DNA from 3 places in the Ancylobacter pratisalsi genome. Region 2 is predicted to be linked to each of the others. Evidence: predicted binding sites of a transcription regulator. Region 2 holds the regulator's gene; each other region holds the start of a gene.

Region 1 (9,818 bases), 1.7 Mb from region 2:
GGTTCGGCCGGGATGACAGCGAGCGATAGAGTTCCTCAAGGCTCTGGCCGGACCAGAACGTGGATTCGAACCTGTCCATCTGCCGCTTCATGCGGCCATACAGAATCGTCTTGTCAATGATGATGGCCCACACCCACACCGAAGCCAGGATGAGCCCCGCCATCACGAACTTCACGAGAATGTGCGCCTGGAGGAACAGCCCGATGAGGGAGAGGTCCGCACTCTGCATACCTACGCCACTGGACGCCGCCGCGGCGCCGGGCGGGGCCGCGACAGCCTGCCCCTGCACCTGCACCTGCGCCGTCGGCGCGGCATCGACCGGGGGCGTGGTCGACTGGGCATAAGCGAACGACGCCGATGCCGCCAAGAAAAGCGCCACCGCGAACAAAATCTTCTTCAGCGTCATCAAGCCTATCCTGCCAGATCACAAGGGGTCGGAATACCGTTTCACACCGGCTGCCGGACAGCGGCGTGCAAGGAGCATGGCTGCCGGGAAAACCCGTCCGCCATCAAACGATCGAGTCTGTCGAAACTTGGGCGACCATCATCCGAGGCAGGCGCAGCCGAAGGATACATCACCCTATTAAGGTTAATGACCGGTTAGCGTTGCCGCATCGCAACAGCACTGCGTCATATGGGCGACAGTCGAGACGATACCGACCGGGCCATCAAACCTCGCCGGCTTCCTCCAACGCCGCCTTCATTGCCAGGCGAAGAGCATCAGGGATCCGGCGCGCCCTGCCCTGGGCCACGAAGGCAACCTTCACCTTGCCCTCGACCAGCAGTTCAGCGCCGCGCATCACCTTCTGCAACAGGGTAATGGATGCCCCGGCGACCTCGATCGGCGAGGTATGGATCTCCAGCACGTCGTCGATACGCGCGGGGCGCAGGAACTGCAGCTCCATCGAGCGCACCACGAATGCGAAGCCAGGGGCCTCGGCCAGTGCCTCGCCGAACAGTTCGCCCTGCACCACACCGACCAGGCGTAGATGGTCGGAGCGCGAGCGCTCCATGAATTTCAGATAATTGGCATGATAGACGATGCCGGAGAAATCCGTGTCCTCGTAGTAGACCCGTACCGGCAGCACATGACCGCCCGGCACCAGCCGGCCGGCGAGATGCAGAAAGGGATCGGCCTTCAGGACGTCCGGCGAGAGGGGATCATGGCGTTCGTTCATGCACGCCCTCATAAACGAGGGCGCGCACCTTGTGAATAAAGCCGCGTGGTGAATAAAGCGGCGCACCCTTCGGCCAAACGCAACAGCCCGGCACGTGGCCGGGCTGTGACGAAAGTGAACGGGTGGGGTGCGGATCAGCCCTGGGGCTGGTTCCACGATGAACCCGAAGAGGCATCGGAGGGGGGCGGTGTGTCGGGACGATTGCGCCGATCGGCCATGAACTGGTCGAACTCGGCCTTGTCCTTGGCCTGCCGCAGACGTTCGAGGAAGTCCTTGAAGTCCTTCTGCTCGTCCTCGAGACGACGCAGCGTGTCCTCCCGGTACTCATCGAAGGCACGATTGCCGCTCGGGGAAAAGCCGCTCCGCCGGCCGCAACGGCCTCCGAACGCATGGCGCATAGCCTCTGCGCCCTCTTCCTGCCAGCGGCCGAAGCCGCGCTTGCCGCCAAAAAACATCCGTCCACTCCCTATGGTGAAAGCCAGGATCGCCAGACCCAGGGGCCACCAAGCCATAAAGCCGAGGACCGTGAGCGCGATCCAGGCGGGCTTGCCGTAGTAGTCGAGCTTTTGAGCGAGCTCCATGGCATCCGTTCCTGGGTTAATGTTAATCACATTTACATAGGTAGAAGACGCGCGGTTTGTTGTCAAGGATCGGTCGCCGTGAATTTGAAACGCCTCAGTTCGTGGGGGCGCCGAGGCCCTTGAGATAGACCAGAAATGCGGCTTCAAGCAGATCTTCTGGCGGCATGGGGAGCTTGCGCCGCGCACCATCGGCACGGCCGAACAGCGACGCGACTCCATGGGCAAGTGCCCAGGTGTGGAGCGCCACCATGAGCGCCGGTGGGCGCCCCGGTGCCGGCATCGAGGCCACCAGCACGTCTGCGGCTGCCCGCAACACGGCAAAGGCATCCTGCCCCGCCTGCGAGAGCGCAGGATGCGCCTCGGCCGGCAGCCCGGATTCGAACATGGCCACATAGTCGGCGGGATGCGTTCGGGCGAATTCGAGATAGGCCCGCCCCAGATGCTCGTAGGCCTTCGCAGGGGTGGGGCGACCTTCATCCCAGGCCGCCTGCAGCGCCTTGGCGAAGCGCTCGAACCCCTCCGTCGCCACCGCGGCCAGCAACTCGTCGCGGTCGCGAAAATGCCGGTAGGGCGCAGCGGGGCTCACACCGGCGCGGCGCGCGGCCTCGGCGAAGGTGGCACCGGCCGTGCCCTTCTCCGCTATCAGCTCAAGCGCAGCCTTCATCAGGGCTTCCCGAAGGTTCCCATGATGATAGCCGCGGGATTCCCCGTTCTTCGTCCAGCTCATGTGAATGGGGCTTACATCACGCGAGCGGCCGCGTCGATTGCTCGATTGCCCGACGTGCAGCGGATGTCAGTCATCGCCTTCATCGAACAATGGCATCGGATTGGCACGGGTTGGCGCGGCAAGGCCCAGATGCTTGAAGGCATGAACGGTCAGCATACGCCCGCGCGGGGTTCGCTGGATGAAGCCCTGCTGCACCAGATAAGGTTCGATGATCTCCTCGATCGCGTCACGCGGCTCGGAGAGCGCGGCCGCGATGGTCTCCACACCCACGGGACCGCCGCCATAGTTCAACGCAACGACGGTGAGATAACGCCGGTCCATCTGATCGAGACCCGACGCATCGACCTCCAGGTGGCTCAGGGCATGGTCGGCGGCGGCGCGGTCGATCACCTCCTTGCCGGCCACGAGGGCGAAGTCGCGGACCCGGCGCAGCAGGCGACCGGCGATACGCGGCGTGCCGCGCGCGCGGCGGGCGATCTCGCGCGCGCCATCGGTCGAAATCGGGATGCCGAACACCCGCGCCCCGCGCGAGACCACAAGCTCAAGCTCGTCCACTGTGTAGAAGTTCAGCCGGATCGGGATGCCAAACCGGTCGCGCAGCGGCGTAGTCAGCAGGCCCGAGCGGGTGGTCGCGCCGACGAGGGTGAATTTCGAGAGCGAGATCTTCACCGAGCGTGCCGCCGGCCCCTCACCGATGATGAGGTCGAGCTCATAGTCCTCCATCGCCGGATAGAGGATTTCCTCCACCGCCGGATTCAGGCGATGGATCTCGTCGATAAACAGCACGTCGCGTTCTTCGAGGTTGGTCAGCAGTGCGGCGAGGTCACCGGCCTTGGCGATGACGGGACCCGAGGTGGCGCGGAAGCCCACGCCGAGTTCGCGCGCGACGATCTGCGCGAGGGTTGTCTTGCCCAGCCCCGGAGGGCCGACGAAGAGCACATGGTCCAGCGCCTCGCCACGCGTCTTCGCCGCCCGGATGAAGATATCGAGGTTCGCCCTCGCCTGCTCCTGCCCAACAAAGTCGGTCAATGTCTGTGGGCGGAGCGTCGCCTCGGCGAGATCCTCCTCGCGCTTGTCGGGTGTGATCAGGCGCTTGGTGTTCATCGCGCCAGCTCCTTGAGCCCAAGCCGGATCAGCTTGGCGGCGTCCGCGCCCTCGCCGGCTTCACGCAGGGCGGCAGCCACGGCCGCGCTGGCCTGCACCTGCGCATAGCCTAGATTGACCAGCGCGGAGACCGCATCGGACACCGGCGCCGGGGCGCTGCGTTCCATAACCTGCCCGGCAAGCTGCGCGACAGACGGGTCGATATCGGCGAAACCGGGCGCCTTGTCCTTCAGCTCGGCCACAATACGAGCGGCGACCTTCGGGCCGACGCCGTTGGCCCGCGACACCATTGCCCGGTCACCCAGCGCGACAGCATTGGCGAGTTCGGTCGGCGCCAGCGTCGAGAGCACGTTGAGCGCCACCTTCGAGCCCACTCCCTGCACGTTCTGCAGCAGTATGAACCAGGCCTTCTCCGCCATGGAGATGAAGCCGTAAAGGCGGATCATATCCTCGCGAACGAAGGTCTCGATGAACAGCGTGGCGGCTTCGCCGGGCGAAGGAAGGGCCTGAAGGGTGCGACCCGAGCAATGCACGAGATAGCCCACGCCGTGAACGTCGAGGATGACGTGATCGTCACCATAACTGTCCACCACCCCCTTCAGCTTGCCGATCATAGCGCTGCCATCCGGGCTTTCATCTGGGCCATGCCCCTATGCTGGGCGTGGGTGACGGCGACGGCAAGTGCGTCAGCCGCGTCATCGGTTTTGAAATCGGCCTGCGGTAGCAGGACCTTCATCATCATGCGGATCTGCGCCTTGTCGGCACGCCCGGCACCCACCACCGTCTTCTTGACCAACAGCGCCGCATATTCGGACACCGGCACGCCGGCGAGCGCAGGAGTAACCATGACCACGCCGCGGGCCTGCCCCAGCTTCAGCGTCGAGGCGGGATTGACGTTGACGAATGTCTCCTCCACCGCCGCTTCGTCCGGCTCAAAAGCGACGAGGACCCGGGTCAGTTCGGTGTGGAGGTAGGCGAGACGTTCGGCAAGGCCTCCCTCCTCCGGCGGCAGCACGGTGCCGCAGGCAACAAAGGTGAGCCTTGTACCAACAGCCTCGATCACCCCCCAGCCGGTACGGCGAAGGCCGGGATCGAGGCCGAGAATGCGAATCGGAGGCGAAGCCATCCCAACGGCGTAGCCGAACAAAGGACGAACGGAAAGGCCGCTGACGTCGCCGCCCCGCTTGCTGATCGACGTGGTAAATGTTTCGTCAAGGTCAGGAGGCCGCAACGCGCACCTAGCCCGTGCGGCGCCCCTGGCCGAACGCCCCACTTGCGAGCACCACGCCGATGCCCGTTCCGACAACGCCGAGTATCGCGGCGGTGTCGGGGTGCTCGCCGAGAGCGGGCACCGCAATGAGCGCGGCAAGCGCCGGCACCAGCCCGGTGAAAGCGGCCGCACGCGAGGAGCCGAGCCGCTCAATGGCGACGCCAAAGGCGACCAGCGCCACCACACCCGACAGCACACCTTGCATCACCAGCTGAAACAGCACCTCCTCGCCATAGCCCTCCTGTATGGCGGACACCACGCCCGGTAGACCGGCGGGTGTCAGAATGACCGTAGACCACAGGCCGACCAGGCCAACGATCTCCACCGTCTTCATCCCGGTCCGGCGGAAGGCCAGCGTATAGCCCGCCCACATCGCCGCCCCGCAAAGCAGCAGCAGATGCCCGACCCAGGCGCCATCTTCCGGATAGAGCAGGCTGCGCCCATTCAGCGCGACCACGCCCAGCGCGATGAAGATGAACCCGATCGCGCGCGCCGTGCCGAGCCATTCGCGGAACACCAGCACAGACACCAGCGCCACGATGAGCGGCATGGTGCCCGGCAGAAGCGGGCCGACATCCGCTGCCGGGACAAAGCGCATCGCATTGGCGACCAACAGGAAAAAGAGTCCTCCCGCGCCGAGGAAGCAAATCACGAAGGGTATGAGACCGCGCCGCGGCCACAGGCCGACCTTGATCCAGGCTGGCGCGAGAACGGTTGCTGGCACGATGAAGCGCAGCCACCCCACCGTGGCGGGGGGCAGGTGCCCATGCACCGCGTGTCGGGTCGATACAATCCACCCACCCCAGATACAGACGGCAAGGAGGGCGCATCCATAGCCGACAAGACGGTCGCTCAATGGCGACGGGTTCGCCGCGCTGTCCGCAGCGGAGCCAACAGATTTATGCATGATCGAGATCCAGCCGACAAAACGGCTCATGTAAAGGAATGATGCCGCAGCAGCGGCTGAGTTGCGCTGAATGTGGCGTCCACGACCTTTGCATGCAAACGAGTTTTGCCAATGAGCACGCTCACGAAACCTGATGGATGCCTGCGTTGACGCCGATGCGGGGCCGGACTAGGACCTTTGGCTCCCCGCCATGCTGGCGTCCCCTCGGTTCGGCTCATCCATGAATCTTGATCCGGTCCTCGTCGGGGCCATCGTCACTGCTTTGGTCGCCGGAGCGACACGGGGCTTTTCGGGCTTTGGTGGCGCGCTGATCTTCGTGCCTCTGGTCAGCGCCGCCTATGGACCAAAGATCTCGGCACCGACGCTGCTGGTGATCGACACCGCACTGACGCTGCCTTTCGTGGTTCAGGCGTTTCGCGCCTGCGTGTGGAAGCAGGTCGCGCCAATTGCCATCGGCGCATTCGCGGGCGTGCCGGCGGGCGTTTTCATTCTGAAACACACCGACCCGCTCGTGCTGCGCTGGGCGCTGGCTGGGCTCAGCCTCTCCATGCTCGCGCCGTTGATCCTGGGCTGGCGCCACAAAGGGCAGCACCGGCTGCCATCGAAGCTGGCGATCGGCACCTTTGCCGGCGTTCTGGGCGGCGCAGCGCAGATGTCGGGTCCGCCGGTCATCGCCTACTGGCTGGGCGGAGGGCAGCCCTCGGCGTTGGTTCGGGCGAACCTCTTCGCATTCTTTGCCCTGGCGACGATCGCCAGTGGCGTCGCCTACGCGGCGGGCGGAATGCTCACCCTGGACGTCGGCCGGCTGGCTCTCCTCCTGGGCCCGGCCTACGCAGCCGGCCTGTTCCTGGGCGGACGGGCCTTCCGCGGCGCCACGGACAGCCATTTCCGGCTCGCCGCGTATTGGATCATCGTCGTCGCGGTCGTGCTCAGCCTGCCGGTTCTCGACCCCCTATTCGGGCGGTGAGGGCTGCAAGCGCCGCCGATGGCAGAAGCCCTGCCGCTGGCAAGACAATGCTGAAGACGCGCGCTTACGCGCTCATCTTGTCCATCATCTCGTCCGAGATTTCGAAATTGGCGTAGACGTTCTGCACATCGTCATTGTCGTTGAGGTTATCGACGAGGCGGATGAGCTTCTCGGCCACTTCGTCATCCACGGCCACGGTGTTCTGCGGTCGCCAGACCAGGCCCGATTTGCGCGGATCGCCGAACTTGGCTTCCAGCGCACGCGCAACCTCATGCAGGCTCTCGACCGAGCACACCACTTCGTGGCCGTCCTCGCTTGAGGACACATCGTCGGCGCCGGCCTCGATGGCGGCTTCGAGCATGCCATCGGCCGAGGCCTTGTCGGCATCGAATTCCACCACGCCGACACGGTCGAACATGAAGGCGACCGCGCCGGTCTCAGCCAACGCGCCGCCCGACTTGGTGAAATAGGAACGCACTTCCGAGGCGGTACGATTGCGATTGTCGGTGAGCGCCTCGACGATGACCGCGACCCCTCCGGGGCCATAGCCCTCGTAACGAATCTCGTCATAGGTCTCCGCATCGCCACCCGCCGCCTTCTTGATGGCGCGGTCGATATTGTCTTTGGGCATGTTCTCGGCGCGGGCGGCCAGAACGGCGGCGCGCAGGCGCGGATTCATCGCCGGGTCCGGCATGCCGAGCTTCGCGGCGACGGTAATTTCGCGCGCCAGCTTGGAAAACAGCTTGGAGCGCACCGCGTCCTGCTTGCCCTTGCGGTGCATGATGTTCTTGAACTGCGAATGCCCGGCCATCGCCGCCTCCACGTCACACGGCCGGGCCATTCGCCTGCCGCATCTGAATTCTGAAGAAATCGGTGCGCGGCTTATAGGCGAGAGCACATATCCGCGTAAAGCCGGAGGTGAGCGACACCGTCACCGGACCTGAGAACCCCTGGCCCGAAAAGGCGCGCCCTATTGATGCGTCTTCGCTACCAGAAGGTCGGCAACACCGGTTCGAGCGCGCCGCCAATGCGGACGGGGCCCACCTTCACCGCATGCCCCGCACTGTCGGTCTCGACGGCCAACCCCGACAGGGTCCCCTCGCCCATCGCCGGCTCGAAGCGCGACGATCCGATCTTGCGGGTGAAGCGCCGCAGCGGCTCTTCCTTGTCCATGCCGATCACGCCGTCATAGCAACCGCACATGCCGACATCGGTCATGAACGCGGTGCCGCCTGCCAGGATCCGATGATCGGCGGTCGGCACATGGGTATGAGTGCCGATGACAAGGCTGGCACGCCCGTCGCACCAGTGACCGAAGGCCTGCTTCTCGCTGGTGGTCTCGGCGTGGAAATCAACGATCACCGCATCCGAGACGAGGCCCAGCGGGCCGGCTTCCAGCTCGCGGTCGATGGCGGCGAAGGGATCGTCCATCGGGTCCATGAAGGCACGCCCCATCATGTTGACCACCAGCACCCGCTCGCCGCCGCGCGCCTCGACGAGTGCGGCGCCGCGCCCGGGGGTGCCGGGCGGATAATTGGCGGGGCGAATGAGGCGCGGGGCGCGCTCGATGAAGACAAGAGCCTCGCGCTGGTCAAAGGAATGATTGCCGAGCGTGACGACATCCGCGCCCGCCTCGAGGAACTCGTCGTAAATCGCCTCGGTGATACCGAAACCGCCGGCGGCGTTCTCGCCATTCACCACGACGAAATCCAGCGCCCATTCATCCCGCAGGCGCGGAACATGCTCCAGCACAACCTGCCGTCCCGGGCGGCCGACAACGTCTCCGAGAAAGAGAAGACGCATGCGCTAGTCCTCCGCCGGGCAGATGATGCCGGCGTCAGTTGCGATGGCATCGAGACGTTCATCGTGGGATTCCGCCGGCACCGCAGGAAGCTGCTGTACCGAGAAGGCGTAGCCGATCGCCTCAATGCGCTTGGCTCGTCGCAGCCGGGCCAATGTGCGGTCATAAAAGCCCGCGCCGTAGCCAAGCCGATGGCCCCGCGCATCAAAGCCGGCGAGCGGCACCACCAGCACGTCCGGCTCGACCATCGGCGCATCGGCCGGCGGGGCGGGAATGACGATGAACCCGGGCCCGTCGCTCGGCACGAGTTCGGTGCCTTCCTCCCAGAGACGGAAAACCAGCGGCTTGTCCTTGGCGATGACCACAGGCAGCGCAATAATGGCGCCTGCCGCACGAAGGCCCCGTACCAGCGGATCGGTCGAGATCTCGGTGCCAATCGGGGCAAAGACGGAAACGACCTCGCCGGCCACGTCGCCGAGCCACTCAAGCGCATGCGCGGCGGCGGCCTCGGCAGCGGCCGCGCGCGAGGAGGGATCAAGCGCCGCCCGCCGCGCCAAAGCGGCGGCGCGAAGACTGGCTTTGTCGGTCGGGGCGTTATGATCGGGCATAATGATAAACTGCGGAGCCGCGATGGCCGTTGGTAGATCGATCCCGGGAACCTACAGCGTAGGTGGGCGCCGTGTGTCTGGACCCAGGGGTCCAGTCAGGGACAGCTCCCTTTGAGATCGATAAGGCCCCGGGGAATATGTTCTCCTGACGAGCCTCACAGCTCCGCCCCACATATCTAGGACGCCGCGAGATATTTTGCCAGTGGGCGCGCAGGGGATGTTCACTTTCTCGGGCGAGATGATGAATAAGTGCCCACGCGCCCTGACTGTCAGCCCACTTTGAGCATGATCTTCCCGATATGGGCACTGGTCTCCATGCGCGCATGGGCCTTGCTCGCCTCTTCCAGCGGGAACACCTGGTCCATCACCGGCTTCACCTTGCCGGCCCCGATAAGAGGCCAGACCTTCTCCTTCAAGGACGCGGCGATCGTTGCCTTCTCCGCCTTGGGGCGGGAGCGCAGGGTCGAACCCATATGCGAGAGCCGCTTCAGCATCAGGCGCATATAGTCGATCTGCACCTTGGAGCCTTCCATGAAGGCGATCTGGACGATACGCCCGAGCGGGGCGGCGGCCTCGTAGTTGCGGGCGATGTAGGAGCCGCCGACCATGTCGAGGATGACGTTCACGCCCTTGCCGCCGGTCTTTTCCTTGATGACGGCGACGAAGTCCTCGCTC
Region 2 (9,818 bases):
ACCGCCAGAAGCGGCTTGGCAGGAAAGCCCCCAGGCTGGCCGACGGGAAGCGGGCGTGAGAACGGATCGGCGTCATCGGGACCCGCGGCGACGCGCAGCACCGCAAACGCATCTTCCACGGACAAGGCAAACACCGAGACACAGTCGAGCGTGCGGCAGGCCGGCACGACGCCATTGGTCGAGATCAGCCCCAGACTGGGCTTCAGCCCGACAATGTTGTTCAGCCCAGCCGGCACGCGGCCCGATCCCGCCGTATCGGTGCCGAGGGCGAAGGGCACCAGCCCCGCCGCCACCGAAACAGCGGAGCCCGAGCTCGAACCGCCGGGCACCAGATCCGGCCGCACCGCGTTGCGCGGCGTCCCATAGGGCGAGCGCGTGCCGTTCAGCCCCGTGGCGAACTGGTCGAGATTGGTCTTGCCGATGACGATGGCACCGGCCCGGCGCAACCGAACCACGACCGACGCGTCGCGCGTCGCGTCATAGGCAAAGTCCGGGCAGGCGCAGGTGGTGGGCAGGCCGGCGACGTCGATATTGTCCTTCACGGCGAAGGGAATGCCATAGAGCGGCAGGGTCGCCGGGTCCAAGCCCTCCAGCGCCTTGAGCGCAGCCGCAATCGCCTTGGGCGGGCTGATCGACGTGAAAATGGCAGGATCACCGTGTCGCTCGATGAGCTCGACGCAGCGCGCAATAGTGTCCGCCGGACGCGCAGCGCCCGAGCGATGCGCTGCGAGAAGGTCCGAAATCGTGCCGATCAATGTGTCACCCTTCCTGTTCCGCCCGATAATGCACAACACTTGCGCACAATGGAAGCCATTGCATACACGATCAACGAATTGCGGCTCGACTGCCGGCGCTTAGCGATCCAATTACCGATTGTGGAACACAAAAAGAACGGATAGTGTTTGTTCGTGATTTGTTTTCATTGCGCGGCACGGACGGAGTAGGATCGATGCTCACTCGCAAACAGCATGAGCTGCTTCGCTTCATCAATGATCGCCTCAAACAGGATGGGGTGCCTCCCTCGTTTGAGGAGATGAAGGACGCCCTGGATCTCAAATCCAAGTCCGGCATCCACCGGTTGATCACGGCCCTCGAGGAACGCGGCTTCATCCGCCGCCTGCCCAACCGGGCGCGGGCGCTGGAGGTCCTGCGGCTGCCGGAAGATTCCCAGCCCACACGCTCTTCGCGCAATTTCGCGCCAAATGTCATTGAGGGCAGCCTCGGCCGGTCGCGCGCGCCCGTCGACGACAGTGCCTCGCGTTCGGTGTCGATCCCGGTGATGGGCCGCATCGCGGCGGGAACGCCCATTTCGGCGATCCAGAGCCGCGATCAAACCATCTCCATGCCCCCGGAAATGATTGCCGGTGGCGAGCATTTCGCGCTCGAAGTGCGCGGCGATTCGATGATCGAGGCCGGGATTCTTGACGGTGATCTTGCCCTGATCCGCAAGAGCGACACCGCCAATAGCGGCGACATTATCGTGGCGCTGATCGACGACGAGGAAGCAACCTTGAAGCGGCTGCGCCGTAAGGGCGCCTCCGTCGCGCTGGAAGCGGCGAACCCCGCATATGAAACACGCATTTTCGGCCCCGACCGGGTCCGCATCCAGGGGCGTCTTGTCGGGCTTTTCCGGCGCTACTGACATGACCACGCCGCGCGGATGCGCCGAATGCTGGAGGGACCGGCTGGCGCGGCATCCCGTGGAGGGACGACGGGAGACGGCGTGATCCGGCAAGGCGCGGCGTAATTTCAGTGGTGGCGGGGCGTCTGTTTGGTTCCCTGGGTTCACGCGGGTATTCAGGGTTCAGTTTTCCGAGGCGTTCACGGCATCGTCTGGCCCGTCGGCCCCAGGGTCGACATCGGGCGTGGAAGCGTTATCGGGATCCGCCTCCCGAACCGCCGCCGCGCCCCGTGCCCTTGGGATCGATGGACGGTTGATCGTAGAATCGGTCGCGGGAACCGATGCGGACCGGCGAAGGATATCGGCCGCGGCGGGTGCAGGTGGCTGCCAGGGCCGTGGCGCCCCGGCCGGTCGCGCCATTATCAATTCCCATTCTTTCGTATCCAGATACTGAGCCGCCAGCCCCCCGTGCTGGCGGTACGCGTCGACATAAAGAACCGTCGCCGCGCAATCCTCCGGGGGCTCGTAGGGCGTCACGACCAGATCGGCCCGCCGACAGTCCTCGAACAGGGACGCCCGGTCCCGCGAATAGGCCACACGCGCCGCGTTCGGACCGGGCAGCGTGCAGCCGAGGGAATCGCACGCCGCCACGGCCGTCAGCCGCTCCGATGCCTCCGTGCCCCGCGCCCCTTCCGCACTGAGCCACTGGCCGACCTCGAACCGTTCGGCAAGGCGTGCCGTGCGGGTGCCCATCAGCGCAAGGTTCCCGTCGGGTCCGCGAACCGCCACCGTGCGGGCCCGCGAATCGACGTAGAGGTCTGGGCGCGGTGCGGTGAGCGTGATCCACGCCGCGCACCCCGCCAACAGCGGCGCCACGAGCGCGAGGCGCGTGCGCAGCAGGCAAAGAGCCGCCAGGGCGAGGCTCATCAACACCAGGCTCGCGATCGGCATGGCTGCTAGGCCGCGATCCGCGCCCGGCAGAGCCGACACCGCGGCCGCAATGGCAATCATCCGATCGATGCCCCAGCCCATCACCCGCCAGGCCGGGCCATCCCAGCCAAACGGCATCAGAAGAGACCCCGCCAGCCCCGCCGGCATCACGATGGTCGAGACCACCGGCATCGCGGCCAGATTGGCGAGGAGGCTCAGGGGCGCAAGGCGCTGGAAATGAAAGGCGGCGAAGGGCGCGGTCGCCAGCCCGGCCACCAGTGAAGTGAGCGCCAGCGCTGCTATGTAACGCGCCGGCCAGAGCGACCAGCGCCGCGCGCGCGGCCCCCCGGACGACGGCACCAGCAAATGCCCGAACCGCTCATAGGCGGCCACCAAGGCCAGCGTGGCGGCGAAGGACATCTGCGCGCCCGGATCGAGGATCGCCCATGGCATCAGCGCCATGACACAAAGAGCCGCGATCGCCAGGGTGCGCAGGGTAAGAGCGGGCCGGCCGACGATAACCCCGAGCAGCACCAGCAGGGTCATCACATAGGAACGCTGGGTCGGCACCTCGGCTCCGGACAGCAGCAGATAATAGGTCGCGGCAAGCAGCGCGGGCAGCGCCGCCCAGCTCTTGATCGGGTAGCGCAAGGCGAGAGCGGGCGAGAGCGCCAGCAACGCCCGGGCCAGGAAAAACACCGTCATCGCCACCAGCGCCATGTGCAGCCCCGAGATCGACAGCACATGCGACAGGCCGGAGATGCGCATGCTCTCCTCGATGCTCTCCGGCACGCCGTCGCGCAGGCCCGTCACCAGCGCGACCGCGATGCCCCCCGCCCCGCCCGACAGCGTTGCGAGGATTCGGGCGGCGATGGCCTCCCTGCTGCGCTCCAGCCACGCGGCGAAGGCGAGGCCCGGCGGCGGTTCGGGTCCGGGCACGATCTGCACCTTTCCCAGCGCGTAGCCCGTGGCGCCGATGCCATCGAACCAGATGGCGCGCCCGAAATCGAACCCGCCCGGATAGGCCGGGCCCGGCGGCGGTGCGAGATTGGCTCGCAGCCGGACATGGGCGCCAACCGGCGGTGGCTCGGAGGACGCCAGTGTCACCCGCACGCGCTGCGGCGGGGCATCGAGCTTGCGGCCCAGCCCGGTTACTTTCAGGGTGATGCGGCTGCCACGGGGGCGGCGCTCCTCGGCCTCCACGAACCCGGCCACCTCCACCGCCTGGAGCGGCTTCGCCAGCACGGGATGCGCGATGCGCTGCACCTGAAGGCTGGCAAGCGCGAAGCCGGCACTGATCGCCGCCAGCAGCACGAAAAAATGGAAGGCGAAAGGCCGCTCGCGGGCGAGGATGGCAAGCGCGCCGAACACCAGCGTCGGCACCAGACCGCCATAGACCAGTGGTTCGTGACCGGCGCCGAAATAAAGTGCGGCACCAGCGGCGAAGGCAATCGGCAGGAATAGAAATCCGCGACGGTCTTCCAGTTCGCGCACGGCGCAGGCCCGCAGTCCGCGCGAAAGGGCGCTCCATCCCGCCGCGAACCCGCCTGTGGCAAGGGTCGGAAATCGCGGAGCGAGCGCAATGGCGACGGCGCGCGCGCGGCCCTGACGCGCCCGTTCACCCCGCCGATCGCCCCCGTCGCCCTCGCCTGCCGCGTCCACGCCCCGCTCCGGCCGCCCGCACCGCGCGCAAACGTGTGCTGCGGCGGCTTTTCCCCTGTCGCGGACCTATGGTACACGCACCGTCCGCGCCCGCCATGCCAACCCGTCCATCGCCGACACCCGTCGTCGATCACCGCCGCGCGAGACGAGAGAAATGTCCGAGAAAATCGTCACCCGCTTCGCCCCCTCGCCCACCGGCTTCCTGCATATTGGCGGCGCGCGCACCGCGCTGTTCAACTGGCTCTATGCCCGGGCCAAGGGCGGCAAGATGCTGCTGCGCATCGAGGACACCGATCGGCAGCGCTCCACGCCCGAAGCCATCGAAGCGATTATCGACGGCCTGAAATGGCTCGGGATCGACTGGTCGGGTGAGGTCATCTACCAGTTCGCCCGCGCCGCCCGCCATCGCGAGGCTGTGGAGCAGATGCTGGCAGCGGGGCATGCCTACCCTTGCTACGCGACCGCCGCCGAGCTTGAGGAGATGCGCGAGACCGCCCGCCGCGAGGGCCGCGCGCCGCGCTATGACGGGCGCTGGCGCGACCGCGACCCATCCGAGGCACCGGCCGGTGCCAAGCCGGCGATCCGGCTCAGGGCCCCGAACGAGGGCGAGACCGTGATCGAGGACCTGGTTCAGGGGCGCGTCGTGTTCCAGAACAAGGAACTCGACGATCTGGTCCTGCTGCGCTCGGACGGCAACCCCACCTATATGCTCTCGGTCGTGGTCGACGACCACGACATGGGCGTGACCAACATCATCCGCGGCGACGACCACCTGACCAATGCCGCGCGCCAGACGCAGATCTACCGCGCGCTGGGATGGGATGTGCCGACCATGGCCCATATCCCGCTCATCCACGGGCCGGACGGGGCCAAGCTCTCCAAGCGCCACGGCGCGCTCGGCGTCGACGCCTATCGCGCCATGGGCTACCTGCCGGCCGCCCTGCGCAACTATCTGGTCCGCCTTGGCTGGAGCCATGGCGATCAGGAGATCTTCTCCACCGAGGAAATGAGCCAGCTGTTCGACCTCGACAAGGTCGGCCGTTCGGCGGCGCGGTTCGACTTCGCCAAGCTGGAGAGCATCAACGGCCTCTATATGCGCTCCACGCCGGACGCCGAGCTGATGGACGCGATCGACCAGTTGCTGCCCAACCTGCCGAACGGCGCCGAGATCGCCGGTGCGCTCGATTCCACCCGGCGCGCGCAGATGCTGGCGGCCATGCCGGGCCTGAAGGAGCGCGCCAAGACGCTGGTCGAGCTCATCGACAGCGCCGCCTATATCTGGAAGTCGCGCCCGTTCCAGCTGGAGGACAAGGCCGCGGCCCTGCTCACCGATGACGCCCGGCGCCTGCTCGCCGACGCCTCTGCCGGACTTGCGGCCGTCGACGAGTGGACCGCCGCCGGCACCGAGGCGGCTGTGCGCAAGGTGGCCGAGGCGCGCGGCGTGAAGCTGGGCGCCATCGCACAGCCCCTGCGCGCCGCCATGACCGGACGAACCACCTCGCCCGGAATCTTCGATGTGCTGGAAGTGCTCGGCAAGGACGAGTCGCTGGCACGAATCAGCGACCAGACAGGCGTGATCGCCGACGCCTGAGCGTGGCGCCCCTCCTGCAGGTGCGAATGGTGCAAAGCGGCGGCACAGATGGTGTCGCCGCACCACAGCCCGCGATTTACGCTGCGCTTGCGAGCACGATCCGAAACCGTTACGACTTCCCTTGCCAAGTTGCGATGAAGCACGCCCCCCTCGCTTCCACCGCTTCAGGCCGAGAGGTCCGGCGCGGCACCCGCAAGACGCGCACCGTCATCGGTTCCAGATTTTCAGGGAGATCCCGCATGGACGCCATCAACGGCACTTCGGCGAATGCCGCGACTCTGACCGTAGGTGATAAGAGCTGGGATCTGCCCATCCTCAAGGGGACGGTCGGTCCCGATGTCGTCGACATCGGCAAGCTCTATGGCCAGACCGGCATGTTCACCTACGATCCCGGCTTCACCTCGACCGCGAGCTGTGAAAGCCAGATCACCTATATCGACGGCGACGCCGGCGTCCTGCTCTATCGCGGCTATCCCATCGAACAGCTCGCCGAAAACGGCGACTTTCTCGAAACCTGCTATCTCCTGCTTTACGGCGAGCTGCCGACTGCCGCGCAGAAGGCCGATTTCGACTACCGCGTCACGCGCCACACCATGGTGCACGAGCAGATGAGCCGGTTCTTCCACGGCTTCCGTCGCGACGCGCACCCGATGGCGGTGCTGGTGGCTTCGGTGGGCGCTCTTTCGGCATTCTATCACGACAGCACGGACATCTCGGACCCGCAGCAGCGGATGATCGCCTCGGTACGGATGATCGCCAAGCTCCCGACGCTGGCGGCCATGGCCTACAAATACAATGTCGGCCAGCCCTTCGTGTACCCGCAGAACGACCTCGACTACGCCTCGAACTTCCTGCGCATGTGCTTCTCGGTTCCCTGCGAGGAGTACAAGGTCAATCCGGTGCTCTCGCGCGCCATCGACCGCATCTTCATTCTGCACGCCGATCACGAACAGAACGCCTCGACCTCGACGGTGCGCCTTGCCGGCTCGTCCGGCGCAAACCCCTTCGCCTGCATCGCCGCCGGCATTGCGTGCCTGTGGGGGCCGGCCCATGGCGGCGCCAACGAGGCCGCGCTGAAGATGCTCGGCGAGATCGGCTCGGTCGACCGGATTCCCGAATTCATCAACCGCGCCAAGGACAAGAACGATCCCTTCCGCCTGATGGGCTTCGGACACCGCGTCTACAAGAACTATGATCCGCGCGCCAAGATCATGCAGAAGACCTGCCACGAAGTGCTCGGCGAGCTCGGCATCAAGGACGACCCGCTGCTCGATATCGCGGTCGAGCTGGAGCGTATCGCGCTGCAGGACGAGTATTTCGTCGACCGCAAGCTCTATCCGAACATCGACTTCTATTCGGGCATCACGCTGCGCGCGCTCGGCTTCCCGACCTCCATGTTCACCGTGCTGTTCGCCCTCGCCCGCACCGTGGGCTGGATCGGCCAGTGGAAGGAAATGATCGAGGATCCGGGCCAGCGCATCGGCCGCCCTCGCCAGCTCTATACCGGCGCCACCTCGCGCGACTACGTGCCGATCGCCCGCCGCAAGTGAGCCGAGGCCGGCGCGCCACGCCGCAAAGGCGACCACGCGCCGGCAACCGCCGCTGAGTGATATGAAAGCCCTGCCCTCCCGACGGACGGCAGGGCTTTTCAATTCTGGGTAGAGGCCAGTGTTTCCAGCACGGCACGCGCCGCGCGCCGGCTTGGCGGGTCACCGCCCAGCCCCATGATCGCGTCAAGCCGCGCGAGGGCCGCGAGCTGGGTTTCGCGCTCCGGCCCACCTTCCGCCAGCCGCGTGAGCGCAGCCGCCATCACCGGCGGATCGATGTGCCATTGCAGGAATTCGGGCACGACATTCTCGCCGAGGATGAGATTCGGCAGGATCGCGGTCGTGACTTTGAGAATATATGGCGCGATCCAGCCCTCCAGCCGCGGCACGCGGTACGCCGCGACGGTGGGAATGCCGGAAAGCGCCAGCTCCAGCGTGACCGTGCCGGACGCGGCCAACGCGACGCGGGCGGTGCGGAACGCCGCGCGCTTTTCCTCCTCGTCGGTGATGACACGCGGCGCGAGCGACCAGTTCTCGATCATTTCCTCGACCTGGGCGAGCCGGCGCGGCAGGGTCGGGAGCACGAATTCCGCCGTCGGCAAGGTGCGATGCACCAGCGCCAGGACCTCGCCGAAGGTCTTGCCCAGCCGGGCCAGTTCCGCCCGCCGGCTGCCCGGCAGCACAAGAACCAGCGGCGGCCCGGCCCGCCGGCGCTCGGCTTCGTCGCCTTGCGGGCGAAGCCTGTCCAACTCGCCAAGCAGGGGGTGGCCGACATAGGTGGTGGGCGGCCCGCCAAGATCGTGCATTACCTTTGGCTCGAACGGCAGAAGAGCCAGCACCTGATCAACATGAGGCGCCATCGCCCGCGCCCGGCCGGAACGCCAGACCCACACGGTGGGTGCGACATATTTGACGATCGGCAGATCCGGCAGGCGGGCGCGTACCTTGCGTGCGACGCGATGGGTGAAATCCGGTGCGTCGATCAGGACCAGGATGTCGGGCGGGCGCGCGACGATCGCTTCCACCACCTCACTCATACGGCGCAGGATCCGCGGCAGACCGCCAATGACCTGCGCGAATCCCATGGCGGTGATGTCCTCCATCGGGAACAGCGGCAAAAGCCCCTCGCCCTGCATCCGCGCGCCGCCGACGCCGCGAAAACGGGCCTCAGGCCTCAGGGCCTTCAGCTCCGCCATCAGGCCACCACCGAGGGTATCACCGGATTCCTCGCCGGCGATGAGGAAGACATCGAGCGAGGAAGCGGATATACAGTCCCCGCTCACCGCCCACTCTCCACGCCAGCGGAGGGGTCGACGCCATAGACGAACACGCCCGCCGCGTCGGCGGCCCGGATCAACGCTTCGGACTCAGCTGCTATGACGCCGCCCGCCTCCAGGGCGATACCCGCGAGCCCGGCGCGCGCGACGCCCTCGACGGTGCGAACACCGAGCGAAGGCAGATCAAGGCGGCGATCCTGCCCGACCTTTGGCCTCTTGATCAGCACGCCGCAGCGCGCAGGCATCTTGATCCGGCCATTCGCACGAAGCTCTGCAATACGAGCGAGCATCAGGTCGGTGCCTTCCGCCGCCTCCATCGCCACGACATGCTTGTTCATGACCACAAGGCCCTGACCGATATCCAGTGGACCGGTGACATCCAGCACCCGGCAGCCAAGTGCGATGTCTTCCAGCTCCTCCACACTTGGCCCGATTCGTCCCAGCTGGCCGGCGGGCAGCAGGATCTCCGGCGCCACGTCATGGGCGCCCACAAGCCGGAATCCCGCTTCCTCGAAAAAACGCGCCAGACTCGTGAGCAGATGGTCGTCGCCCCCGCGCAGCATGCGGAACGCGGCCGGCAACAGCCAGAACGTCGTCCAGTCCAGACGAATATCGCGCACGCGGGGACGCAGCACATTGCCGATCATCACCACCTCGCGGCAGCCCCGACGGCGCATCTCGGCCGTGAGATGCCCAAACCGGCCGATGTGGATCCACACATGCGGCCAGGCCTCGACCTCCGGCCCGGCAAAGCCGCGAATCGGAAACAGCACCACCTCGCGCCCCGCCCGGCGCGCGGATTCCGCCACAGCCAGCGGAAAGGCGCCGCCGCCGCAGATGATGGCGAGGGGTGCGCCGGAGGCCACGGCCTCAGGCGGCTTCGGGCTCAACCGCATTATCCGCATCGGGCGGCACGGTGAGGCGTCGCTTGCCCGCCGTGCGGACAAAATCGACGATCAGCATCACATTGGGGTCTTCGGGGAAGAGCCCGGCCACACGCTCGGCCCGCTCGCTCAGTGCCCCCGAGCCATAGAACAGCTCGCGATAGGCGACACGCAGGTCGCGGATCTGCTGACGCGTCGCGCCGCGCCGCTGCAGTCCGCGATAGTTGAGCGCGCGCAGACCCCGATGCCCTTCCATCAACAGGCCGAAGGGAATGACGTCGAAATGCACGCCGCACATGCCGCCAA
Region 3 (9,818 bases), 610 kb from region 2:
GAGGATGCCGGAGACGCGCGCGATCTCGTTGCCGAGCAGCGCTTCCCGAAGCGCCTTAATGACGGGAATACCTCCCGCCACCCCGGCTTCGAAATCAATCCCGACACCCTTGGCCTCTGCGGCCCTGGCCAGCGCCACCCCGTGGTGGGCGAGAAGAGCCTTGTTCGCGGTGACGACGTCGTGTCCCGCCGCAATAGCGGCCTCGACCGCGGCCTTGGCCGCCCCCTCGTGGCCGCCGATCAGCTCGACGAACACATCGATATCCGGGGAGGAGGCGAGTTCCACCGCGCTATCGAACCAGCGCATGCCCGACAGATCACAGCCTCGGTCGCGGCTGCGATCACGAGCACTTACCGCGACAACCTCAATGGGCCGACCAATCCGCGCCGCAATCACTTCCTTGCGGCGCGCCAGCATGCGAACCACACCCGCACCGACCGTACCCAGGCCGGCGATGCCAATCTTGAGCGACGGCGCCATCACGTATCCGAACTCGACAGGACTGAAAGCAGCGCAGCCCGGAAAAACCGGGCGTCAACGCGCCGCAGCGAGAGGGACGACGTTGTGCAATGTTTCGGCGCCCGTTTCAAGGAAGCGGCGGACATTGCGGGCCGCCTGGCGAATGCGCTGCTCGTTCTCCACAAGCGCGATGCGCACATAATCGTCGCCGTGTTCGCCGAAACCGACACCCGGCGCGACCGCCACATCCGCCTTCTCGATCAACAGCTTTGCGAATTCGAGGCTACCGAGTGGGCGGAATTTTTCCGGAATCGGCGCCCAGGCGAACATTGAGGCACTCGGCACGGGAATCTCCCACCCCGCCTTGCCGAAGCTGTCGACCAGCGCATCCCGACGCTTGCGGTAGACCGCGCGCATATCGGCAATGCAGTCCTGCGGGCCATTAAGCGCGGCGGTCGCGGCAACCTGGATCGGCGTGTACGCGCCATAATCCAGATACGACTTCACCCGCGCCAGCGCCGCGATCAGACGCTCGTTGCCTACCGCGAAACCCATGCGCCAACCGGCCATGGAGAAGGTCTTCGACATGGAGGTGAACTCCACCGTCACATCGATCGCGCCGGGCACCTGAAGCACGGAAGGCGGCGGATTGCCGTCGAAATAGACCTCCGAATAGGCCAGATCCGACAGGATGATCAGGTCATGCTTCTTCGCGAAGGCCACGACGTCCCGATAGAAGTCGAGGTCGGCCACACAGGCTGTCGGGTTCGACGGATAGCAAAGCACCAGTGCCAGCGGCGAAGGAATCGAGTGGGCAACCGCGCGCTCGAGCGCGTGGAAAAATTCAGGGCCCGGCTCGCAGGGCACCGAGCGGATCGCCGCACCCGCCATGAGGAACCCGAAGGCGTGGATCGGATAGGAGGGGTTGGGCACCAAAATGACGTCGCCGGGCGCTGTGATCGCCTGCGCCATATTGGCGAAGCCTTCCTTCGAACCCAGCGTGGCGACGACCTGCGTGTCCGCATTGAGCTTCACGCCAAAACGGCGATCGTAATAGGCGGCCTGTGCACGGCGCAGGCCGGGAATTCCCTTGGACGCCGAATAGCGGTCCGTACGCGGCCGGCCGATGGTTTCCTTGAGCTTCTCGGCGACATGCGCGGGCGCATCGAGATCCGGATTTCCCATACCGAGATCCACGATGTCGGCGCCGGCGTTGCGGGCGGTGGCCTTAACCCGGTTGACCTGCTCGAACACATACGGCGGAAGCCGGCGAATACGGTGGAAATCAGTCATGGCTCTCAAGCTCCAAGCCGCCCCGGCATGTTCGGGACAGCACAACGGCGGCTACATATCACTCTTCATGCAGGCATGCAGCGAGGGATGTCAGTCCAAGGTGGCAGAACCGTGATGAAAATTTCGTTCTGCCGGCCGATTCCGGAAGTTATTGCGACTGCTCGAGCTCCTTCAGCATTTTCTGTTCGCGCTCCTTCGCCAGGCCTTCAAGATCAGACTGCATCTGCTCGGTCTCGGCGGGCGTCATCACGGGACGATCACCCACCTGCTTTGGCGCACCGAAATTGGGATAGGGCAATTCCTTGTACGGCCCCGTGGCGGCGGGAGCGGTGGCCTCCGACTTGGGGGCCGCGCCGATGGCTTGCGCGAGGCTTTCATCGGAAAGCCCCGATGTGAGGCCTCCCCCCGCGCAGCCGCCGAGAAGCAAAGCCAAACCAAGGGCGAACAGACCATTCGCTCGGCCGGCGACCACTTCCTTGCGGCGGTTCGGCTTCATTTCGCGTTCATCACCCATGCTCACCTTACGCCCCGTCGCACTTCGGTCAGTTACGCACTCGCTACGTTCGGGCGGCGCGTCTATGATGCCCCCACCTATGAACGCACGTACCCGCGGGGACAAGCGGTGAGCAATCGACGTACCACACGGAAGCCGTCCGGCGGCTCCACCACGCCAACCGTCCAACGGCAGATTACGCCTGCGATGCCAAAGACTTCTGCAAAGCGACCAGCGGCAGATGCGACGGAACGCACGCTCGTGAAAACAGCGAAGCCGAAGATGTCCCCGCCCCGCGCCACGTCGGCCGAAAGAGCCAAGGGCTCGGCCACCGCCGTCAAGGGCGCGGCGGTCAAGGGCAAGGCTAGGGGCAAGGGCGCGACCGCCACCCCGCCGACGTCCGCACCGCCCAAAGCGGCTTCCGCCAGGGCCAAGGCGGCCCCGGTGGACACTCTCGCCAAGGCGAGCGCCGAGGCGCCGCGCACGGTGCCCAAGTCGCGCGTCGCGGCCGCCGTCGAAGATCATCCCCTGCCGCGCTACGCGGTGCGTCCTTCGCAGCGACGCAGCGCCAGGCAGGCCGCCGGCGAAGCGGCGAAAGCAAAGGCATTACCGGCTGCGGAAGCCGCCGTGGCGCTTCTGAAGGATCTGGTGGCAACGCCGCCCTCACCCGCGCTGCCGGCGGCGAGCCCGGAACCCGACGTAAAGGACGCACCGCCTCACGGCTCTCCAATCGATTTCCAGGCCTTCGCCGGCAACCTCGCCCGGCTGGTGGAAGAAGGCGGCAAGGCCATGGCGGCCTATCTTCGCCCGCGCGAGGAAGGGCTGGTCAAGGATGACGTCGCCGACGATATCGCCGACGTCATGAAGACGATCGGCAACGTCGCCGAATACTGGCTGGCCGACCCCCAGCGCACGCTCGAAGCTCAATCGCAGCTCATCGGCGGGTATCTGTCGCTGTGGTCCTCCACCCTCAAGCGCCTCGGCGGCGAAGAAACCAAGCCGGTCGCAGCACCCCCGGCCCGCGACACGCGCTTCACCGATCCTGAATGGAGCAGCAATCCGTTCTTCGACGCCCTGAAGCAGACCTATCTGCTCACGACCAACTGGGCCGAGGACATGGTCGATAAGGCCGAGATTGACGACCATACGAAGCACAAGGCGGAGTTCTACGTCCGCCAGATCGCGGGGGCGATCTCGCCCTCCAACTTCGTGCTCACCAATCCCGAGCTGCTGCGCACCACCCTCGCCTCCAATGGCGAAAACCTCGTGCGTGGCATGAAAATGCTGGCCGAGGACATCGAGGCAGGCGGCGGCGACCTGAAGATTCGCCAGACGGACGGCAGCAAGTTCAAGGTGGGCGAAAACCTCGCCGGCACGCCAGGCAAGGTCATCTTCCAGAATGAGCTGATGCAGCTGATCCAGTATGCGCCACAGACCGAAAAAGTGCTGGCGACGCCCCTGGTCATCATCCCGCCATGGATCAACAAGTTCTACGTGCTGGATCTCAGCCCGGAGAAATCCTACGTGCGCTGGGCGGTCGAACAGGGACTGACCGTGTTCGTGGTGTCCTGGGTCAATCCGGGACCGGAACTCGCCAGCCGCGGCTTCGAGGACTACATGCGCGAAGGCGTGCTGACGGCATTCGAAGTGGCGAAGAAAGCCTGCGGCACCAAGCAGATCCACGCGGTCGGCTATTGCGTGGGCGGCACCATGCTGGCGATCACGCTTGGCTGGCTGGGGGTGCAGAAACGGGATGTCGGCGTCAAGTCCGCCAGCTTCCTCACCACGCAGGTCGACTTCACCCATGCAGGCGATCTCAGGGTGTTCATCGACGAGGAGCAGGTTGCCCATCTTGAGCGCAAGATGCTGGAAACGGGCGTGCTGGAAGGCCGGACCATGGCCAACGCCTTCAACATGCTGCGGGCGAACGACCTGATCTGGCCCTATGTCGTCAACAACTACCTCAAGGGCCAGGCGCCGTTCCCGTTCGACATTTTGTACTGGAACGCGGATTCCACGCGGCTGCCGGCGGCGAACCATTCCTTCTATCTGCGCAACTGCTACCTCGACAACAAGCTGGCCGAGGGAAAGCTGATGCTGGCCGGCGCGAAGATCGATCTGAAAAAGGTCGACCTTCCCATCTACAACATGGCCACGCGCGAGGATCACATCGCCCCTGCGGCGTCGGTATTTCTTGGCCTGCAGTGCTATGGACGGCGCGGCCGCTTCGTGTTGGCGGGCTCGGGCCATATCGCCGGAGTGATAAACCCGCCCTCGCGCGGCAAGTATCAGTACTGGACCGGCCCATCCCCCGAGGGCGATCTCGAGAGCTGGCTGGAGAAGGCCGAGATGCATCCCGGTTCGTGGTGGCCGGACTGGTTCGCATGGATCGCGGCTCAGGAGACCCGTCGCGTCGCCGCCCGCATCCCCGGCAAGGGCCCCTATCCGGCGATCGAGGACGCGCCTGGCAGCTACGTGAAGGTCACGTCGTGAAGAGCGGCCGGCCAGCCGCAGTTCTCCTGGCCGCGATCCTTATCGCGGCATTCGTCAGTGGACGCCCGGGCGCCACCCTCGCGGCGAGTTTTGATTGCGGGAAAGCCCGCACGCCGGATGAGCGCGCCGTCTGCGCCGACCCGGCGCTTTCGGCGCTGGACAGCGAAATGGGTGCGTTGTGGTTCGCCTATAGCCGCATGCCGCTCCTCATGGGCGCGAGCGGCGCGCGGCGCGACGATGCCCGCGCCTTTCTCGACGCACGAGCGAAATGCGGGCGCGACGCTGCCTGCCTGTCCGCGCTCTACATCGCGCGGAACGCGACGCTGAAACGACTGCTTGGCGGAGCGATCCAGACCCTCACGGCAGAGGCCAACGCCGATCCCTCACCCTTGCCCGCACCGCAACCGGTGATGGTGCAGATCAGCGCGCTTGCAGGGCAATGCCGGGAGCTGGGCGGAGTGATCGAGGGCGATGCATCGCCACAGATGATGAGCGCCGACCTCGACCAGGACGGCAAGCCGGACTATCTGCTCAACGCGCAGAACCTGCTCTGCGATGGCGCTGCAACGGCCTACTGCGCCAATGATGGCTGCGACATCTGGGTAGACCTGTCGAGCGCGGACTATGCTCCGATGAAGCTGCGCGGCAGCCGCCCCACTCTGGTGCAGGGGACCAAGTCGACGAAGCTCGATATCTGGGTCGACAAGAGCCGGTGCAGCTCTTTGCCTCCGGCAGCGGCCTGCTGGGGCACTTGGGAATGGAACGGCTCGTCACTCACCGCGCGCTATTCCGCCCGCGGCGACTGACCCGGCCTCAGGCCTTCCCGACGCGCCGTGGCGCGCCGGGATCGGCGCTCAATCGGTCAGTTCCGAGCCTCTTGCAGCGGCGTGGACGGCCCGCTCACGGAAACAGCGCGATCTGCTCCAGACCCGTGGTCTCAGGGAAACCGAGCACGAGGTTCATGTTCTGCACCGCCTGGCCGGAGGCGCCCTTGACCAGGTTGTCGGTGGTGGAAATGACGATGACGCGGTCGGGCGCGCGGTCCTTGATCACGCCGATGAAGGCCATATTGGAGCCCTTCACAAAACGCGTCTGCGGCACCTGGCCAAGCGGGAGCACATGAACGAAGGGCTCGCCCTTGTAGAAATCCGCCAGCACCCGGTGCACGCCCTCGGCGCCAACGCCCGCGCCCGTCTTCACATAGATGGTCGCGTAGATGCCACGAGTCATCGGAATGAGATGGGGCGTGAAACTGGGCACCACCGTGCGCCCTGCCGCCTTGGAATATTCCTGGTCGAGCTCGGCCATGTGGCGGTGGCTGCCCACGCCATAGGCGTGCATGCCATCCGTCACCTCGGCATAGAGCAGCGATTCCTTGGCGGAGCGGCCCGCCCCGGTAACGCCGCTCTTGGCATCGATGACGATGTGATCCGGCTCAATCGCGCCAGCTTCGATGAGCGGCACGACAGGCAGGATCGCGGTCGTGGTGTAGCAACCCGGATTGGCCACAAGCCGTGCCTTCCGGATATCCGAGCGATAAAGCTCGACGACGCCGTAGACCGCCTCCTGCTGCAGCTCCAGCGCCTGGTGCGGGTGGCCGTACCATTGCTCATAGACGCCCGGGTCGCGCAGCCGGAAATCAGCGGACAAGTCCACCATCTTGATGTGCGGCGCGCTTTCGAACACGCGCTTGATCACCTGCTGCGTCGTGCCATGAGGCAGGGCGCAGAACGCCAGATCGACCCCGGTCCAGTCCACCTCGTCGATGGTTATCAGCTTGGGCAGGGTGAGCGGGGCGAACTGGGGGAACACATCGGCCATCGACTGGCCGGCCTTGCGGTCCGCCGTGAGCGCCACGATCTCGACGCGCGGATGGCGCGCCAGCAGACGCACCAGCTCCGCGCCGGTGTATCCCGAGGCGCCCAATATGGCGATCCGTGCCCTGCCTTCCGTCATCGTCGCGATCCCCGTCGCTGGCCGCACGCGCTCTGCAAAGCGCCGCGTTAGTGAAACCGGGCCATTACACCGTATAGATGGCGGACGAAAGACAGGACGCACGCGCGCGGCGCATGGCGGCCGCGTCAGACACGCACGGAACAGAAAGCCATCGCCGGCACTTTGCTCATCGCCATTCGGCGTCTCCTTACCGGAAACCACCTCCCATGACAGATCCCTTCGACTTCTTCGCGTTCAGCATGAGCATGGCCCGCCTCGGCCTCGACTCGCAGGTCGTCATCGCCGAACGGATGAGTCGTCTTGCACGCGGCGATTTCGCCGCCGGCGTCGAGGCCGTGCGCATGGTCACCGAGAAGACCATCACCCTTGGCGAAGTGAATGCTCGCCTTGTTTCCGCAGCGACGAACGGCCGGCTGGACAAAGTCGGGCCGGAGATCGTCGCGCTTTATGGCCGCAAGGTCCGCGCCAATCGGCGGCGGCTGGCCCGCTAGATCACCAACGAGCGGGGCTGCGTTCACGCCCTGTTCCTGCTAGTGCTGACCGGCATCAAACTGTGCTCTAATCGAATCGCACCTCAACTGTCAGCTGAAAGCCCCAACGCTCGATGTCGAACGCGGACGACCTGTTTGCCTCTACGCCTCCTCAGCCGCGCCCGGCCGCAAAGCCGACCTCGCGCAGCACGTCAGCGGGAGGCACGCCTGGCGAGAGCGGCTATACCGCCGCTGATATCGAGGTGCTGGAGGGACTGGAGCCCGTTCGGCGCAGGCCGGGCATGTATATTGGCGGCACCGACGAGAAGGCGCTTCATCACCTCTTCGCCGAGGTGATCGACAATTCCATGGACGAGGCGGTGGCCGGCCATGCCAGCTTCATCGAAGTGGAGCTGACCGCTGACGGCTGCCTGACCGTGACCGACAACGGTCGCGGTATCCCCATCGAGGAACACCCGAAATATCCCGGCAAATCGGCGCTGGAGGTGATCCTCACCACGCTGCACGCCGGCGGCAAGTTCGATTCGAAGGTTTATGAAACCTCGGGCGGCCTCCACGGCGTCGGTGTCTCGGTCGTGAACGCCCTCTCCGACGTGCTGGAGGTCGAGGTCGCCCGCGGGCAGACGCTTTATCGCCAGATCTATTCGCGCGGGCTCCCTCAGGGACCGATCCAGGAAGTCGGCCGGGTGCTGAACCGGCGCGGGACGCGGGTCCGCTTCCATCCCGACGCGCAGATCTTCGGCGAGGGCGCCCATTTCAAGCCGGCGCGCGTGTTCAAGATGGCGCGTTCCAAGGCCTATCTCTTCGGCGGCGTCGAGATTCGCTGGAACTGCGAAGCCTCGCTGGTGGCGGGCACCGAGATCCCCGAGAAGGCGGTCTTCCGCTTCCCGGGCGGCCTCAAGGACTATCTCGCCGCCGATATAGCCGGCCATACGCTGGTGCACCCCGATATTTTCGCCGGCAAGACGTCGCGCCCCGGCGGACATGGCTCGGCGGAATGGGCCGTGGCGTGGCTGGGAGACGCGGACGGCTCCGTCGCTTCCTACTGCAACACCATTCCGACGGCGGAAGGAGGCACCCACGAGTCTGGGCTGCGCTCCGTGCTGCTTAAGGGTCTGCGTGACCACGCCGAGCGAACCGGCAACGCCAAGCGCGCCTCTATCGTCACCTCCGACGACATCATGGCGGGGTGCGCCGCCATGCTCTCCGTCTTCGTGCGCGAACCCGAATTCCAGGGCCAAACCAAGGAAAGACTGGCGACCGCAGAGGCCTCGCGCATCGTCGAGACCGCGATGCGCGACGCCTATGATCACTGGCTGGCTGGCAACCCCATGCAGGCCAGCCGCCTGCTCGACTGGGTGGTGGAGCGCGCCGAGGAACGGCTGCGACGCCGACAGGAAAAGGAAGTCTCCCGCAAGACCGCCGTGCGCAAGCTGCGCCTGCCCGGCAAGCTCGCCGACTGCTCGAACAATTCAGCGGCGGGTTCCGAACTCTTCATCGTCGAGGGCGATTCCGCCGGCGGCTCGGCCAAGCAGGCGCGCTCGCGCCAAACGCAGGCGGTGCTTCCCCTGCGCGGCAAGATCCTGAACGTCGCCAGCGCCGGGCGCGACAAACTCGCCCAGAACCAGCAGCTCTCGGACCTTATCCAGGCTCTGGGCTGCGGCACGGGTGCGAATTATCGCGATGAAGACCTGCGCTACGAGCGCGTGATCATCATGACCGACGCCGATGTCGACGGCGCCCACATCGCTTCCCTTCTGGTCACTTTTTTCTTCCGGCAGATGCCGCGGCTGATCGAGAACGGCCATCTCTTCCTCGCCGTGCCGCCACTCTACCGCATCACACAGGGCGCGAAGACGCTCTACGCCCGAGACGAGGCGCATCGCGACCAGCTGCTGGCGAAGGAATTCGCCGGGCGCGGCAAGGTCGACATCGGGCGATTCAAGGGCCTTGGCGAAATGATGCCCGCTCAGCTCAAGGAAACCACGATGAGCCCGAAGTCGCGCATGCTGCTTCGCGTCAATGTGGAGGAGGCCGAGCGTGCGGCCACCGTGGACATTGTCGAACGGCTGATGGGCAACAAGCCCGAGAGCCGCTTTGCCTTCATCTCGGAACGGGCCGCCTTTGCCAATGACGAGTTGCTGGACATCTGATTTTACGCCGGGGGAACACCGCGCCTCAGCGCGCAGGTCGCTTACCGGGTGAAACGATCGGTCAGCGACGTTCAAACGCAATGCGTGCCGCGAGCCCGAGAAAGATAAGGCCAGTAACGCGTTGCGCGTAGCGGGCAAGATCGATGCGGGATGTTAGTCGGCTTCTCAACGCACCGGCGAATCCGCCAACCAGCCCATTGATGACCATCCCCCCACCATTGAGGATGGCCCCGAGCAACAGAAACTGCACGAAGGGTGAGCCGCGTGCGGGATCGACGAATTGCGGCAGAAACGCCAGCACGAAGACGACGATCTTTGGATTGGTGAGGTTGACCACAACCGCCTGCCGGAAGGCCGCGCCGGGCGTTTCGCGCCGGGCTCCCTCGGTGCCAAGCGCCACGCCCGGCGAGGTGAACGCCTTGATCGCCAGCCACACCAGATAGGCCACCCCCGCCCAGCGGATCACCTCAAAGGCGCCTG

The links. The regulator LexA, encoded in region 2, represses DNA repair genes until DNA is damaged. The targets are predictions, from matches to a motif close to TGTTCNNNNTGTGTTCNG.
Region 1: ruvC (crossover junction endodeoxyribonuclease RuvC) is a predicted target of LexA. The motif match lies at 4,730-4,747, and genes of this name have one in related genera.
Region 3: parE (DNA topoisomerase IV subunit B) is a predicted target of LexA. The motif match lies at 7,206-7,223, and genes of this name have one in related genera.

Annotation. Positions count from the first base shown of each region.
Region 1 covers NZ_CP048630.1:1,313,540-1,323,357, forward strand. The annotation lists gene tolQ (protein TolQ) at 1-229, opposite strand, end outside; gene ybgC (tol-pal system-associated acyl-CoA thioesterase) at 669-1,178, opposite strand; gene G3A50_RS06360 (DUF2852 domain-containing protein) at 1,313-1,759, opposite strand; gene G3A50_RS06365 (TetR/AcrR family transcriptional regulator) at 1,854-2,486, opposite strand; gene ruvB (Holliday junction branch migration DNA helicase RuvB) at 2,553-3,590, opposite strand; gene ruvA (Holliday junction branch migration protein RuvA) at 3,587-4,204, opposite strand; gene ruvC (crossover junction endodeoxyribonuclease RuvC) at 4,201-4,716, opposite strand; gene G3A50_RS06385 (DMT family transporter) at 4,829-5,767, opposite strand; gene G3A50_RS06390 (sulfite exporter TauE/SafE family protein) at 5,988-6,734, shown strand; gene G3A50_RS06395 (YebC/PmpR family DNA-binding transcriptional regulator) at 6,799-7,545, opposite strand; gene G3A50_RS06400 (TIGR00282 family metallophosphoesterase) at 7,722-8,537, opposite strand; gene G3A50_RS06405 (5-formyltetrahydrofolate cyclo-ligase) at 8,541-9,143, opposite strand; RNA gene ssrS (6S RNA) at 9,154-9,310, opposite strand; gene G3A50_RS06415 (NAD(P)H-quinone oxidoreductase) at 9,413-9,818, opposite strand, start outside.
Region 2 covers NZ_CP048630.1:4,225,508-4,235,325, reverse strand. The annotation lists gene atzF (allophanate hydrolase) at 1-755, opposite strand, end outside; gene lexA (transcriptional repressor LexA) at 950-1,642, shown strand; gene G3A50_RS19720 (ComEC/Rec2 family competence protein) at 1,805-4,213, opposite strand; gene gltX (glutamate--tRNA ligase) at 4,368-5,804, shown strand; gene gltA (citrate synthase) at 6,044-7,354, shown strand; gene lpxB (lipid-A-disaccharide synthase) at 7,453-8,634, opposite strand; gene G3A50_RS19700 (LpxI family protein) at 8,631-9,524, opposite strand; gene lpxA (acyl-ACP--UDP-N-acetylglucosamine O-acyltransferase) at 9,499-9,818, opposite strand, start outside.
Region 3 covers NZ_CP048630.1:217,887-227,704, forward strand. The annotation lists gene G3A50_RS01110 (homoserine dehydrogenase) at 1-480, opposite strand, end outside; gene G3A50_RS01115 (LL-diaminopimelate aminotransferase) at 535-1,752, opposite strand; gene G3A50_RS01120 (hypothetical protein) at 1,901-2,266, opposite strand; gene phaC (class I poly(R)-hydroxyalkanoic acid synthase) at 2,528-4,738, shown strand; gene G3A50_RS22440 (lysozyme inhibitor LprI family protein) at 4,735-5,544, shown strand; gene argC (N-acetyl-gamma-glutamyl-phosphate reductase) at 5,639-6,694, opposite strand; gene G3A50_RS01140 (hypothetical protein) at 6,901-7,185, shown strand; gene parE (DNA topoisomerase IV subunit B) at 7,299-9,338, shown strand; gene G3A50_RS01150 (LysE family translocator) at 9,400-9,818, opposite strand, start outside.